Regions from separate parts of the Paenibacillus sp. FSL H7-0918 genome, predicted to be linked through region 2. Evidence: riboswitches for the same ligand, from Rfam matches in the RefSeq annotation. Region 2 holds a riboswitch; the other holds the start of a gene.
What was found. A riboswitch is a leader RNA that binds a small molecule or an ion and turns the genes downstream of it on or off. The one in region 2 is predicted to bind cyclic di-AMP.
Positions count from the first base shown of each region.

Region 1: it holds a riboswitch for cyclic di-AMP, as region 2 does, so the genes downstream of both, MHI15_RS27515 (C40 family peptidase) here and MHI15_RS09455 (alpha/beta fold hydrolase) in region 2, are expected to answer to the same signal.

Region 1 is NZ_JBBOWJ010000005.1:14,022-20,008, forward strand. It holds gene motA (flagellar motor stator protein MotA) at 1-563, opposite strand, end outside; gene MHI15_RS27495 (hypothetical protein) at 770-1,063, shown strand; gene MHI15_RS27500 (4a-hydroxytetrahydrobiopterin dehydratase) at 1,292-1,579, shown strand; gene MHI15_RS27505 (c-type cytochrome) at 1,661-2,017, opposite strand; gene MHI15_RS27510 (GNAT family N-acetyltransferase) at 2,145-2,630, opposite strand; gene MHI15_RS27515 (C40 family peptidase) at 2,820-3,311, opposite strand; cyclic di-AMP (ydaO/yuaA leader) riboswitch at 3,317-3,459, opposite strand; gene MHI15_RS27520 (C40 family peptidase) at 3,822-4,250, opposite strand; cyclic di-AMP (ydaO/yuaA leader) riboswitch at 4,308-4,446, opposite strand; gene MHI15_RS27525 (hypothetical protein) at 4,665-5,495, opposite strand; gene MHI15_RS27530 (M1 family metallopeptidase) at 5,507-5,987, opposite strand, start outside.
Region 2 is NZ_JBBOWJ010000001.1:2,093,699-2,099,685, reverse strand. It holds gene MHI15_RS09475 (alpha-glucuronidase family glycosyl hydrolase) at 1-1,074, shown strand, start outside; gene MHI15_RS09470 (Nif3-like dinuclear metal center hexameric protein) at 1,098-1,892, shown strand; gene MHI15_RS09465 (hypothetical protein) at 1,977-2,150, shown strand; partial or broken gene MHI15_RS09460 (glyoxalase) at 2,228-2,338, opposite strand; cyclic di-AMP (ydaO/yuaA leader) riboswitch at 2,585-2,771, shown strand; gene MHI15_RS09455 (alpha/beta fold hydrolase) at 2,877-3,686, shown strand; gene selD (selenide, water dikinase SelD) at 4,279-5,340, shown strand; gene mnmH (tRNA 2-selenouridine(34) synthase MnmH) at 5,399-5,987, shown strand, end outside.

The sequences.
Region 1 (5,987 bases), on a different contig from region 2:
ATGAAGGCAGCCCCGATTGCCGCAGCCAATTTGTTCATATCACTCATATCAGCCAGAGCGGCGATGAGGCCGATAACCGCCCCGAGCACCCCAAGGGTAGGAGCATACATACCTGCCTGTGAGAAAATGAGCGCTCCTGCTTTATGTCTATCCTCTGTGGCGTGGATATCCTCCATGAGGACATCGCGGACAAAATCCTGATCATTTCCATCAATGATCATCCGCATGCCATTCCTGAGGAAGTTATCTTCTATTTCATCGACCTTTGATTCTAGAGCCAACAGACCTTCACGCCGTGTGATAGAAGCCCATTCCATGAACATAGTGATTAATTCGGGTTTACTGATTAATTTCTTTTTGATAAAAATCATTTTGAACAGACTTGGAATCTTTTTGACCTCGTTGAAAGGAAAGGCCATGAAAATAGACGCTGCCGTACCCACCAAGATAATAACGTAAGCAGCAGGTGTGGCCAAAGCATGAAGTGGAGCGTGCTTGAGGATCATGCCCCAGATTACAGCAACCAAACCAAAAATTAAACCAATTATTGTTGAAATTTCCATTTTGCACCTCGTCCGTGAGATTTAAGATGTGTTCCGACAATGCCGCGTATATCATCCTTGAAACAGCGGCAGGGCACTCTGTGCGAAACCGAATTAACGTATATTCTTATTTATCGACATCATTCGGTTTTTTGTGAAGTCATTTTTTCGGCTATAATGGATAAGGTAAGTAATTATTCATCTGTGAAGAAAACGGAGTGATATACGTGGGTGTAAAGCATGGTAGAGATTACGGTGAAATTCTAACAGATTTGACCGAAGCCGTCGGACGAATTTCCGATGGATATTTATTTTTTGAGATGGATCCGGACGAGTGGCAGGAACTACCCCAAGAATCAAAGCTGGAGGTATGGGAAGCATTGGCTGAGGATCTTTTCTTCGCGCTGGGTAATGAACCTATGATTGAAGTGGGGAGCGGCGTAATTATTTACGATAAGGACACGCATCGCATTAATATTTTAGTTGGCGAAGAGGATTTGGCTTCAGTGGTTTTGATTTAGGCAGAGGAGACGTCTGGACGTAATTTGCCCGTAGTTAGTAGCCCGTGTTAAAATTGATAAAGCCGAGTTATAATCGCTGGGATTTGTGAATACATTAAATCGAAAATATCGCCTTTATCCTGGCACATCCCTTGGACCTCAGAAGCTAAGGGATGTTTTGTTTAACGCCTAAGTCATGTAAAGGGAACTGCGCACTTTACTGCAATTTTTTGTAAGGGAGGAAACGAATTGTTATTTACGGAAGAGGAACTGCGTGAGGAGATCACCAAGCTGGAGGGGTGGAAGCTGGATAATAATGTTATGGTGCGAAAATATATGTTCAGCCAATATATGAAGGGCATTGCGTTCGTTGATGAAGTAGCCACGATTTCAGAAGCCTTCGATCATCATCCACATATTACGATTGATTATAAAACAGTTACCCTGCGACTTGAATCTAATGAAGAAGATGGGATTACGGCTCTAGATCTTCGAGCGGCGCATGAATTTAATGAAGCCTTTGAAAAAAATCATTAGTTTAGCCAAAATCATAAAATAAACGCCCGTGCATAGATAGTCACCTATCTCATACACGGGCGTTTTTAGTTGCTTGATGGGTTACTTTTTCTCTGAGAGCCAGAGTGCGACGTTGGCGATCTCTTCAGGGGCTAGCTTCTCTTTAAAGGAAGGCATTTGACCACGTCCTTTGGTGACGATGCTGTAGATTTCCTCAGCGTCATGCTGGCCGCCTTCATTCTGAAGACTTGGTCCAACTCCACCTTGAAGCTGATCGCCGTGACAGGTGATACAGCTGGCTTTCACGGTTGCTTCTGCCTTTGCTGCGTCCAGTTGAACTACCGGCATCGTGGGCTTATTTTCTTCCGCTACCTCTTCTTTACCCGGAAGTGTAAACATGAGTACTACCGCAAAGGCACAGGCGGCAAAAAACAAACCGCTCATGATCCATTTCTGCATCCCAATTCGTCCCTTCTATGTAAGCTGCTCCCTACATTATAGCTTATGGTGAAGCGTTATCATAGGGTTTGTGACAAAAAAATGAACGAGAATACAATCATTCTTATGAAATATCTGGTATTTAATATCATTTGTCATAGACCATGCAATAAAAAGGTTTGTCTCCTGTAGGTGTGCGGCGTTCATACGTATCTGTAATCGTAAATCCACATTTTTGATAAGTTCGAATGGCGCGTTGGTTCCAGGTCAGGACTTCTAGATCTATCTCTCGATCAGGATAACGACTCAAGGCTGTCTGGACGATGGCATCTACGAATAGTTTGCCTAAACCATGGCCGCATAGATCGGGGCGCATCCCAACTCCTAAACGGACGACTCCTTCCATCGGGAACAACTGTGCGAATCCGCACAAAACCTCTTGTTCATTTAATATGGAGATATATTGTTCCTCCCGGAGCTGCGGATCACCAAACTCGATGCCAAGAGCCTGCATCTGCTCCCACGGCATCCAGCCATAAATATTATATGGGGGCGTATAGCTCCACTTACAAATAGCTTCTCCGTGAATTGCCTCCATAGGAACAACATGAAAAGTTACCGAGGGATTTATCATAAAGTCAACGATCTCCTTTCACGAGGACATTGCTATATTACTAATTATATACAAAATGGGGGAGGTTCGACTCAGAAACTTTATATGAGAGGAATGTTTTACAAATTATGAGAGGGGTAAATAAGTAATAAGACAAAAAAACAAGCTCTCCTCCAAGAGTTACCTTGGAAAAGAGCCTATGTACGTTACTTATTGCACATCATCATTGTCTTCCGATTCAGCAGCAACCGATTGATAAGCGTCTGTGCTCATAATGCGCTTGGCACCAACGTAGCGTTTCACGTAGTAGCTATCACTCAGAGAGCTAATCGTAACACCGCGTGAGGTAGAAGCGTGTGCGAACTTACCTTCACCGACATAAATGCCGACATGTGAGACACCTTTGCCACTTGTATTGAAGAATACAAGATCTCCGGCTCTTATATCATCACGGGAGATTGCTGTGCCCATTTGATATTGGGAACCTGATTGGTGTGGAAGGTTAATGCCAATCTTATCAAACACATACATTGTAAATCCGGAGCAATCAAATCCGTTAGTGGATATACCGCCGGATACGTATTTAGTACCGATGGCCTTGTCAATCACTTTATCCATTTTGGAATCTGCGAAAGCGCTTCCTGCTCCGATGGTGAGGATGATGGAAAAGCTTAGTACTGCTGCTGCTAACTTCTTCTTCAAAAGTGTATACCCCTTCCAAATGCCTACGAGGTTAGCTTAAGGGTTCGGTTGAAGGTCCCCTATGACCCCTCTATATAATGGAGGTCAATTCACCCAAAGTTGGTTCCCCCGTTTTCCTAATAGTTAGGAAACTCGGCTCATACTGTTGATTAGGATTAGCTTGTAATCAATACATGACAAAACCTTTGTAAATAACAACTTAATGATTACAAAAATGTTACTAAAATCTCACTGCGCTAATTGTAACAAACAGAAAGCCGCTTGGCAATCGTTTTTAACATATTAATGCAGAAAAATTGGCATTTTTACGGTAGAAAGGCATATGTAAGCGTTAATAATGACCTAATTTTTAATATAATTGCAATTTTTATCAAATAAACGTGTTTCAATTGGGCTCTATTAGTGTAAAAATATATTATGGAAAAAAGAAAAACCCGAATTTGATTACGGGAATAATCAGATTCAGGTTCATATAGTTGTAATTATGAGGTTATAGTTGTGAGGAAGGTTTCAATCGAAGGCTACAGCTTGATAAGCTGAAGTACTCATTACTCTTTTAGCGCCAACATAACGATTGGCCCAGTAGGCCTGACTGAGTGAAGTGATGGTCACTCCACGCGAAGAGGACGATTGTGCGAATTTTCCGTTTCCAACATAAATGCCGACATGGGATACTCCATTGCCAAGTGTGTTAAAGAACACTAGATCACCAGAACGCAGATTGCTTTTGGATACAGCAGTTCCAACGCTATATTGAGCTTTTGATGTACGAGGTAAAGTAAGACCCACATTCTTGAATACATATTTTGTAAATCCAGAGCAATCAAATCCGGCAGTGCTTGTACCTCCGGTTTTATAGGCAACTCCAATAGTCTTTGAGATTACAGTGTCCATCTTAGAGTCGGCAAAGGCGCTTCCTCCACCAATAGATAATGCCATTACAAGTCCTAGCGCCGCAGCGACGCATTTTTTTCTTAAATTATGTCTTTTCAAAAGATGTACTCCTTCCAAGGCCTGCGAGGTTAGCTTAAGGGTTCGGTAGAAGATTCCCTATGATCCCTGTAAAGCGAGATCAATTCACCCAAAATATGGTTCCCCCACTTCCCGGTGCAAAGGAATTAGGCGTGTTAAGCACCAAGAGAATGACGTTTCGACAGTTACACTTACGATAAATACATTTAGTTATGTAGGAATCGTTTCAATTGATTACAAAATTGTTACTAATAGCACAGGACTTATTGTAACAGAGCTTTTATGATTTTGCAAATACTCTTAAGTTATCCGTAATGAGAAAAAGTCCCAGCTCCTGAATACAGGAATTGGGACCTTTTTATTATGTCAAATAAGGTTAATTTATTGTGGAAATGCTTTGCTACGCCATAGATGATATTGTGCAGAGATTCCCCACATTTTTAAGAGCGTAGAAGGTAGTGGTGAGATTTGCCGTATTATAAGTGCCGGCAGGCCGGGACAGAACAGACCCGTCAGTCCGCACACTAGCAGTAAGAGCAAGCCTCCCGCACCAAGTACAATGGAAACACCTATAGCAGGAATCAGTGACCGCAAGCAGATGAACAGTGAGGAGAACATTCCTGTACCGCCGGTGTAACCAAACTGCATATATAGAAGAAACAGGCGCACGATAAAAATATATATAAGCCATGCCAATACGTATGGTACTAAATGAAGTAACAAAGTGTAGTTAAACAAAGAGGATAAGAACAGCCCGTACATTTTTGGAGCAAGCCAGTAAAGCGGCAGCAGGGTCAGCACCCATTCGATTAGGCTAAAGACTAAGACAGGTAGTCCATAGATCTTCATGCCGGGGAAAAAGAACAGCCCGCGCTCGCCCTTTCGCTCCTGGTGCAGCTCATGCAGCAATCCTGCCCTTATGAAAGGAGAAAGCAGAAGTCGCAAGACAACAAGTCCTAGAAGCATCCATAACCAAGTGCGTATCGCAGGGTCAGTATTCAAGCTGAACTGTCCCTCGATATAATACAACAGTCTGCCCATACCGCTGCCGCCGGCGTCTTTATCTGGATAGCGCAGTAGAATTGGAATAATAGCAGATCGGATGAAACCATACATAAAGTAGCCCCAGAGCAGTCGGTAGATGAAGAGCAGAATTAAAATATAAAATTGCTCCTTCATGCTTTGCCAGCCGCGGGTTATCGATGTTCTCACAATCATTCACCTCACCAGACAAGAGTTCCGAGCACGGTTTCAAGTAGTTTAGTTACACTTAACGTCCAGCGAGAGAGCGTCTTGGGCTCTATTTCCGCCAGCCTAAAGTTGTTTAAATGTTTGCTCTCCAATAAGATGGAATGCTCAGGGTCAATCTCAGCAGAGAGAAGAGGCTTATCGCTTAACAATTGAAACGTAGTCTCTGCTCCTTCACCGTTCCAGACCCGCTGCACCGAAGAGCTGTCGGCGAATGTGAATTTCACGGGAACATCAACGTAATGGCTCCCTTTATTTGAAATCTTCACTAATGATTCGTAGCTTTGAGCATCGCCGCTGTTATTTTTTTTAAAAGTAATCGTATCTACTGAGAAGTCAGGCGCACCATCACCATAAATGTAATCATCGAAATAGGCCTGCCATGATTTTTTGGTTACCTTCTCAACGACTTTCTGAAAATCTGACGTAGCGGGATGCTGGAAACGGAACTTACGA
Region 2 (5,987 bases):
TATAACTGCAAGCAGGATTGGCGTGACCGTAAGACAGATCGGGCCAGAGCAGCGTATGATCATTTCAAACCATTGGATGGCCGATTTAATGATAATGTAGTGCTGCAAATCAAGAATGGACCGATGGATTTTCAAGTCAGAGAACCGGTATCTCCGCTGTTTGGCGCACTGGAACATACCAATCATCTGATGGAGTTTCAGATTGCTCAAGAATATACGGGGCAGCAGCGGCATCTCTGTTATCTCGTTCCAGAGTGGAAAGAAGTCCTTGATTTCAATACTTATGCCAAAGGGCAAACTACGCTTGTGAAACATATTGTGGACGGATCGGTGTGGGGAAATAAATATAATGGTGTGGCTGCTGTAACTAATGTTGGGGATGACATGAACTGGACGGGGCATGGGTTAGCTCAAGCCAATCTGTATGGATATGGGAGATTAATTTGGAATCCGGAGCTGACGGCAAAAGAAATAGCTGAGGAATGGATTCGCCTTACCTTTGGCACTGATGAAGGTCTAGTGGCTGCTATTCGCGGGATGTTAATGGACTCATGGAGGATTTACGAATCTTACACAGCTCCATTAGGTGTGGGCTGGATGGTTAATCCGGATCATCATTATGGGCCGAATGTGGATGGATATGAATACGCCAAGTGGGGAACGTACCATTATGCGGATCATAAGGGCATTGGTGTGGATCGTTCAGTCAAATCGGGAACGGGGTATAGCGGACAGTATATGGGTCTTAATGCATCAAATTATGAGAATCTAGCGTCTTGTCCAGAAGAGCTGCTGCTGTTCTTCCATCATGTTCCATACACGCATGTTCTGCAATCGGGGCAAACGGTTATACAACATATCTACGATACTCATTTCGAAGGGGCAGAGCAGGCTGCACAGCTTCTAGCAACATGGGAATCACTTGAAGGCAGCATGGATAGTGGATTGTATGTGCAAGTGAAGCAACGTCTTGAAGAGCAAGCAGAGCATGCGCAGGAATGGAGAGATCGGATCAATACGTATTTTTACCGTAAGAGCGGAATTGAGGATCTTAAAGGCAGAAAGATTTATTAGATTTTGAACCGAGGGATGATGGAGTGAGCCTCACGATTAGAGCGATTTTGAAAGATTTAATGGGAACTGTGGAACAGATAGAAGGGACTGTGGATATTCTGAACCCAGGGGAACCGGAAACTGAAGTCACAGGGATTATTACGGCCTTCTCTGCCACACAAAATATTGTGGAGCAAGCAATAGCGTTAGGAGCCAATTTGCTGATCACGCATGAAGGTGTATTTTATAGCCATCATGCAGCGAGCGAGTGGTTAGAAGGTGATCCGGTTTATCATGCGAAAAAAAGTCTGATCGAACATTCCCCAATAGCTATTTTTCGTTATCATGATTATTGGCATCGGCAAGAGCCGGATGGGATTATGATGGGTTTGCTGCGAGAGCTGGATTGGTCAGACTATGTGGAAGAGCAGCAAGCGGCTGCTACGATTCTCACTATTCCTGCTATGACTGTAATGGAAGCTGCTCAGTATATTAAAAGTAAGCTAGGCATCTCTTATGTACGCGCTGCTGGTGACCTGTCTCTGTCCTGCAAACGCGTAGGGATATTAATAGGTTACAGGGGAGGCGGGATGATGGCTATTCCGCTTTTTAATGATCACAATCTTGATTTAATTATCGCTGGAGAGGGACCAGAGTGGGAGACTCCGGAATATGTGCGGGATGCAGGGCACCAAGGCAGATCTAAAGCGCTCATCATGTTAGGTCATGCGGAGAGTGAAGCACCGGGGATGAAATATTTAGCTGAAATCTTAGCAGACAAATATCCCATGCTTCCTACCCGGTTCATTGCTGAACAACCCATCTATCAGATGGTTTAATCTGGGGAAATTAAGAGTACGGAATAAATAAACATATTATGGAGAAAATGAAGGGAAACAGGTCACTGAGAAAGGAGTGTTTCAATGGAAATTCCTTTGGAGGCTGATGAAGTATTAAGTCGGATCAAAAAGCTGCAAAGCGACGGAAGCTCGATCAGTAAAAAACAAGTAAAGCAAAGCGACCCAGAGCTTATGAGAAGTGCGCTGTTCTTTTTTCCAAGCTGGGAGCATGCATTGAAAAACGCCGATCTTTTGTAGCCATAGTATTGTAAAAGGAAGCTAAGTGGACAGGGGGAGATCTCTGATTCTGCTTAGCTTTTTTCTTTTTTATGAAATCATTCGTGCTGTTCATGTGAAATAATATTAACAAGCTTGCCAAACGGATCGGGGACATAGAAACGACGAACACCCCAAGGTACAGAAACTGGCCCAATATTGGTATTGAAGATTGTCGTTTCTTATTAAATAGGAAAGTACTGGTGAATCACCCCCTTTTTCGCTTGCTTCAGAGCAGTTTTTCTAAAGAAAACGAGTAAACAAGAGCAAAAGAAAGAGAAAATGAAGAGTATGCTTAATATGAAATGAAAAGCATTGCTTTCAACATTATTTTGACCAGAGCCCTCCTTTACAAGAAAACCTTACAAGAGTATGATTCATCTCAGAACTGAGAATTATCTTAAATTTACAATTACATAAGCAATCCGCTTAATTTCCGTTTCTGGAAAGCGGGGGAACCAACAACTGGCAGCCGATGTGAGAGTCGGCACTGGTTATGGGGTGAATCCTGTTCCGGGTGCATAATATGCATCCCTGCAGGTAGGGCAACTCTCACTGCCCGAATCCGACAGCTAACCTCGTAAGCGTATGGAGAGAGGATGAATGGCGTGTTTAGTGATGAATAGCCACAGAGAATCCCTCTGTGGTTTTTTGCTGCGTTTTTAAGCAGATATAGTCGTAGAATTTATTATGAAAGAGGTGTTACCTTTGCCTATCGCTAAACTGAACGGAACTTCGCTCTATTATGAAATCAATGGAACTGGCACTCCGGTTGTGTTTATCCATGGACATGGATTAACACACAGTATGTTCAAACCACAGCTGGAGTATTTTTCCGATAAATATAAAGTGATTTTGTGCGATTTACGGGGGAATGGCAAGTCTGGTAAACTGCTGGAGGCCCCACATGAGATTATTGAGACGCAATGTCTGGATCTGATTATGCTGTTGAATGACCTAGGTATCCGTGAAGCAGTTTTTGTAGGAATCGCCTATGGTGGCTTAGTCGTTCAGCATATTGCCAAACAATATCCTGAGCGTGTAAAAGCCATTGTGGTCGCGGATAGCTTTTGTAGGACTCACGGATCAACAATAGTAGGGAAAATACAAACTATGGCAGCATATTGCAGTTTACTAATGTATTATCTCCCAAGCGAGCTGGTGTTGCCTTCGATTCGGATGATGTACCGAGAGCGCTGGAGTCTGGCCTACAATGAGATTAGAAGAGGACTGCTGGACAAACGCCCCCGGGAGTTATATCGGCAAAGGCTGGCTACGAGCCATGTTGATTACACCAGATGTTTAAAGGCTTTTAAACGTCCTGCATTATGTATTGTGGGGGACTTTAATGAATTTGGAGTGAATTGTATGAAGGAAATGGTGTCTCAGCTGCCGCAGGCGCAGTTGGCGATTATTCCGAACGCATTAGATCCAAGTAATCTGTGCCAGCCGGAGCAATTCAATGCGATTCTTCAGCGTTTCTTAGAGAAGCAGCAGGGCAGTCAGCAGATTAGCTGATCTATAGGGAGACCTTCACAAGCGAAGCGTTTAAGTGAGAAAATAGGCGTCCCATAGCCAGGGCGGAATGAGCTGGCTATGGGTCGTCTTTCTGGGAAGAACTTTAGGGGAATTCTCCCTAAAATGAAGGAGATTATGGCTCCTAGAACGTAGATTAGGGAAATCCTCCCTAATAATAGGATGTTTTTAGCCATAAATGGGTATTTGCATGAATTTTTAGGGAGGAATTCCCTAAAAACCTCATTTTAAAGCGATTATCGATGAACATTAGGGAGAATTTCCCTAATATAATGGATATCTAACTAAAGGCTGGCTCATCCGTAGTGAAATCTACGAATGAGCCAGCCTTTGGTTATTTTACTAACCGATGGATGTTGAACATTTACAAGCATATTGTACCTAGAACGCCACTTAATGTCCCTACCCTACCACAGCACCAAATATAGCTCACCAGACGTGGGAAAGAACAATAGACTCTAAATAGTTATAGAAGGAGGCGTAGTAAGCAACGCATCTGCTACTCTTGCATTTTGTACAATGCGATCTACTCGTGTAAGATTAAGATAATTCATACTAAAGGAGCTGAGTCATGATGTCTCAAGCTGAAACTATAAAACTGACTTCATTATCTTCAAAAGGGGGCTGCGGCTGCAAAATCGGTCCCGCCGATCTCATGCAGGTTATTCGTAGTCTGCCACCAACTGTTCCTAACCCGGATCTACTAGTAGGTCTTGATACTAGTGATGATGCAGGGGTGTATCGTTTAAGTGATGAATTAGCGTTAGTGCAAACTGTTGATTTTTTCACGCCGATCGTGGATGATCCCTATTCATTTGGTCAAATTGCAGCAGCCAATGCATTAAGCGATATTTATGCGATGGGTGGAAAGCCGCTTACGGTGCTTAATATTGTGGCCTTTCCTATTTCTGTTTTAGATAAAAGCATTCTCGGTGACATTTTGCGCGGTGCAGCGGATAAAGTACAGGAAGCAGGAGCTACTCTTGTGGGCGGACATTCCATCGACGATAAAGAGCCCAAATTCGGATTGGCCGTTACGGGCCTTGTGCATCCTGACAAAGTAAGAACGAATGCGGGCGCCAAGGTGGGAGACAAGCTGATTCTAACGAAGCCTATCGGTGTGGGGATCTTAACAACTTCCATTAAAAAGGATCAGCTATCTCCTGAAGAAACCACACGCCTTACGACAGTAATGTCTACTTTGAATAAAAAAGCGGCTGAAATCATGGAGCCTTATGATGTACATGCTTGTACAGATGTTACCGGATTTGGGCTACTGGGACATGCCTCGGAAATGGCTAAAGGGAGCGGCACGGGCCTGATCATTCGTCAAGGCGATGTACCGATGCTGCCAAGAGTAAGAGAGCTTGCGGAACAGGGATTTGTTCCAGGAGGCACTAAGAATAACTTTGCCCATCTGGAAGGCAGCATTCTTTATCCGGAAGAGATGGACCAACTAAGCCGCTATATTCTATGTGACGCTGTGACTTCTGGCGGACTGCTGATCTCTGTGGCCCCTGAACAAAGCGAAGATTTGCTAAAAGAGTTAGTAGATGCAGGGGTAGAAGCGGCATTGATCGGAGAGGTAACGGAAGAGCATCCGGGTCAGATTACAGTTATAGCTGCTGTGGAATAACTGTTGTATATCAGCTTAGAGCAAATTATGAAGGTTAGCCACCAGAGGAGAGAGCATATTGTTTCAGGACATTACACTGGAAGAACTTAGAGTGTTAAAAAACAAGAAGCAGATCACCATTATTGATGTTAGATCTCCTTCTGAATATAAAGATGCAACGCTGCCGGATAGTTTGAATATTCCCTTTTTTGATGATCAGGAACGGGCTGAAGTAGGGACGTTGTATAAACAGACAAGTGTGCAGGCCGCGAAAGAACGTGGTTTGGAGATTGCTGCGGCAAAACTGCCTTCTTTTGTCAAAGAATTTGCAGCGATTCAAGGAGACAAAGCAGTATTCTGCTGGAGGGGAGGTATGCGCAGCCGTACAACTGCGACCGTACTCTCTTTAATGGATATTCATGCTTACCGGCTGATAGGCGGCTATAAGGCTTATCGTAAATGGGTGCTCGACGAATTGGAGTCCTATGAATGTAAGGCGAAGTCTTATGTGATTCACGGAAATACAGGCACAGGTAAAACCAATCTGTTACACCGCCTGAAAGCGCAAGGCTACCCCGTTCTGGATTTGGAAGGGATGGCAGGTCATCGTGGTTCTATTTTTGGTGAGATTGGCCTTCGTGCGAACAATCAAAAAACGTTCGATAGTC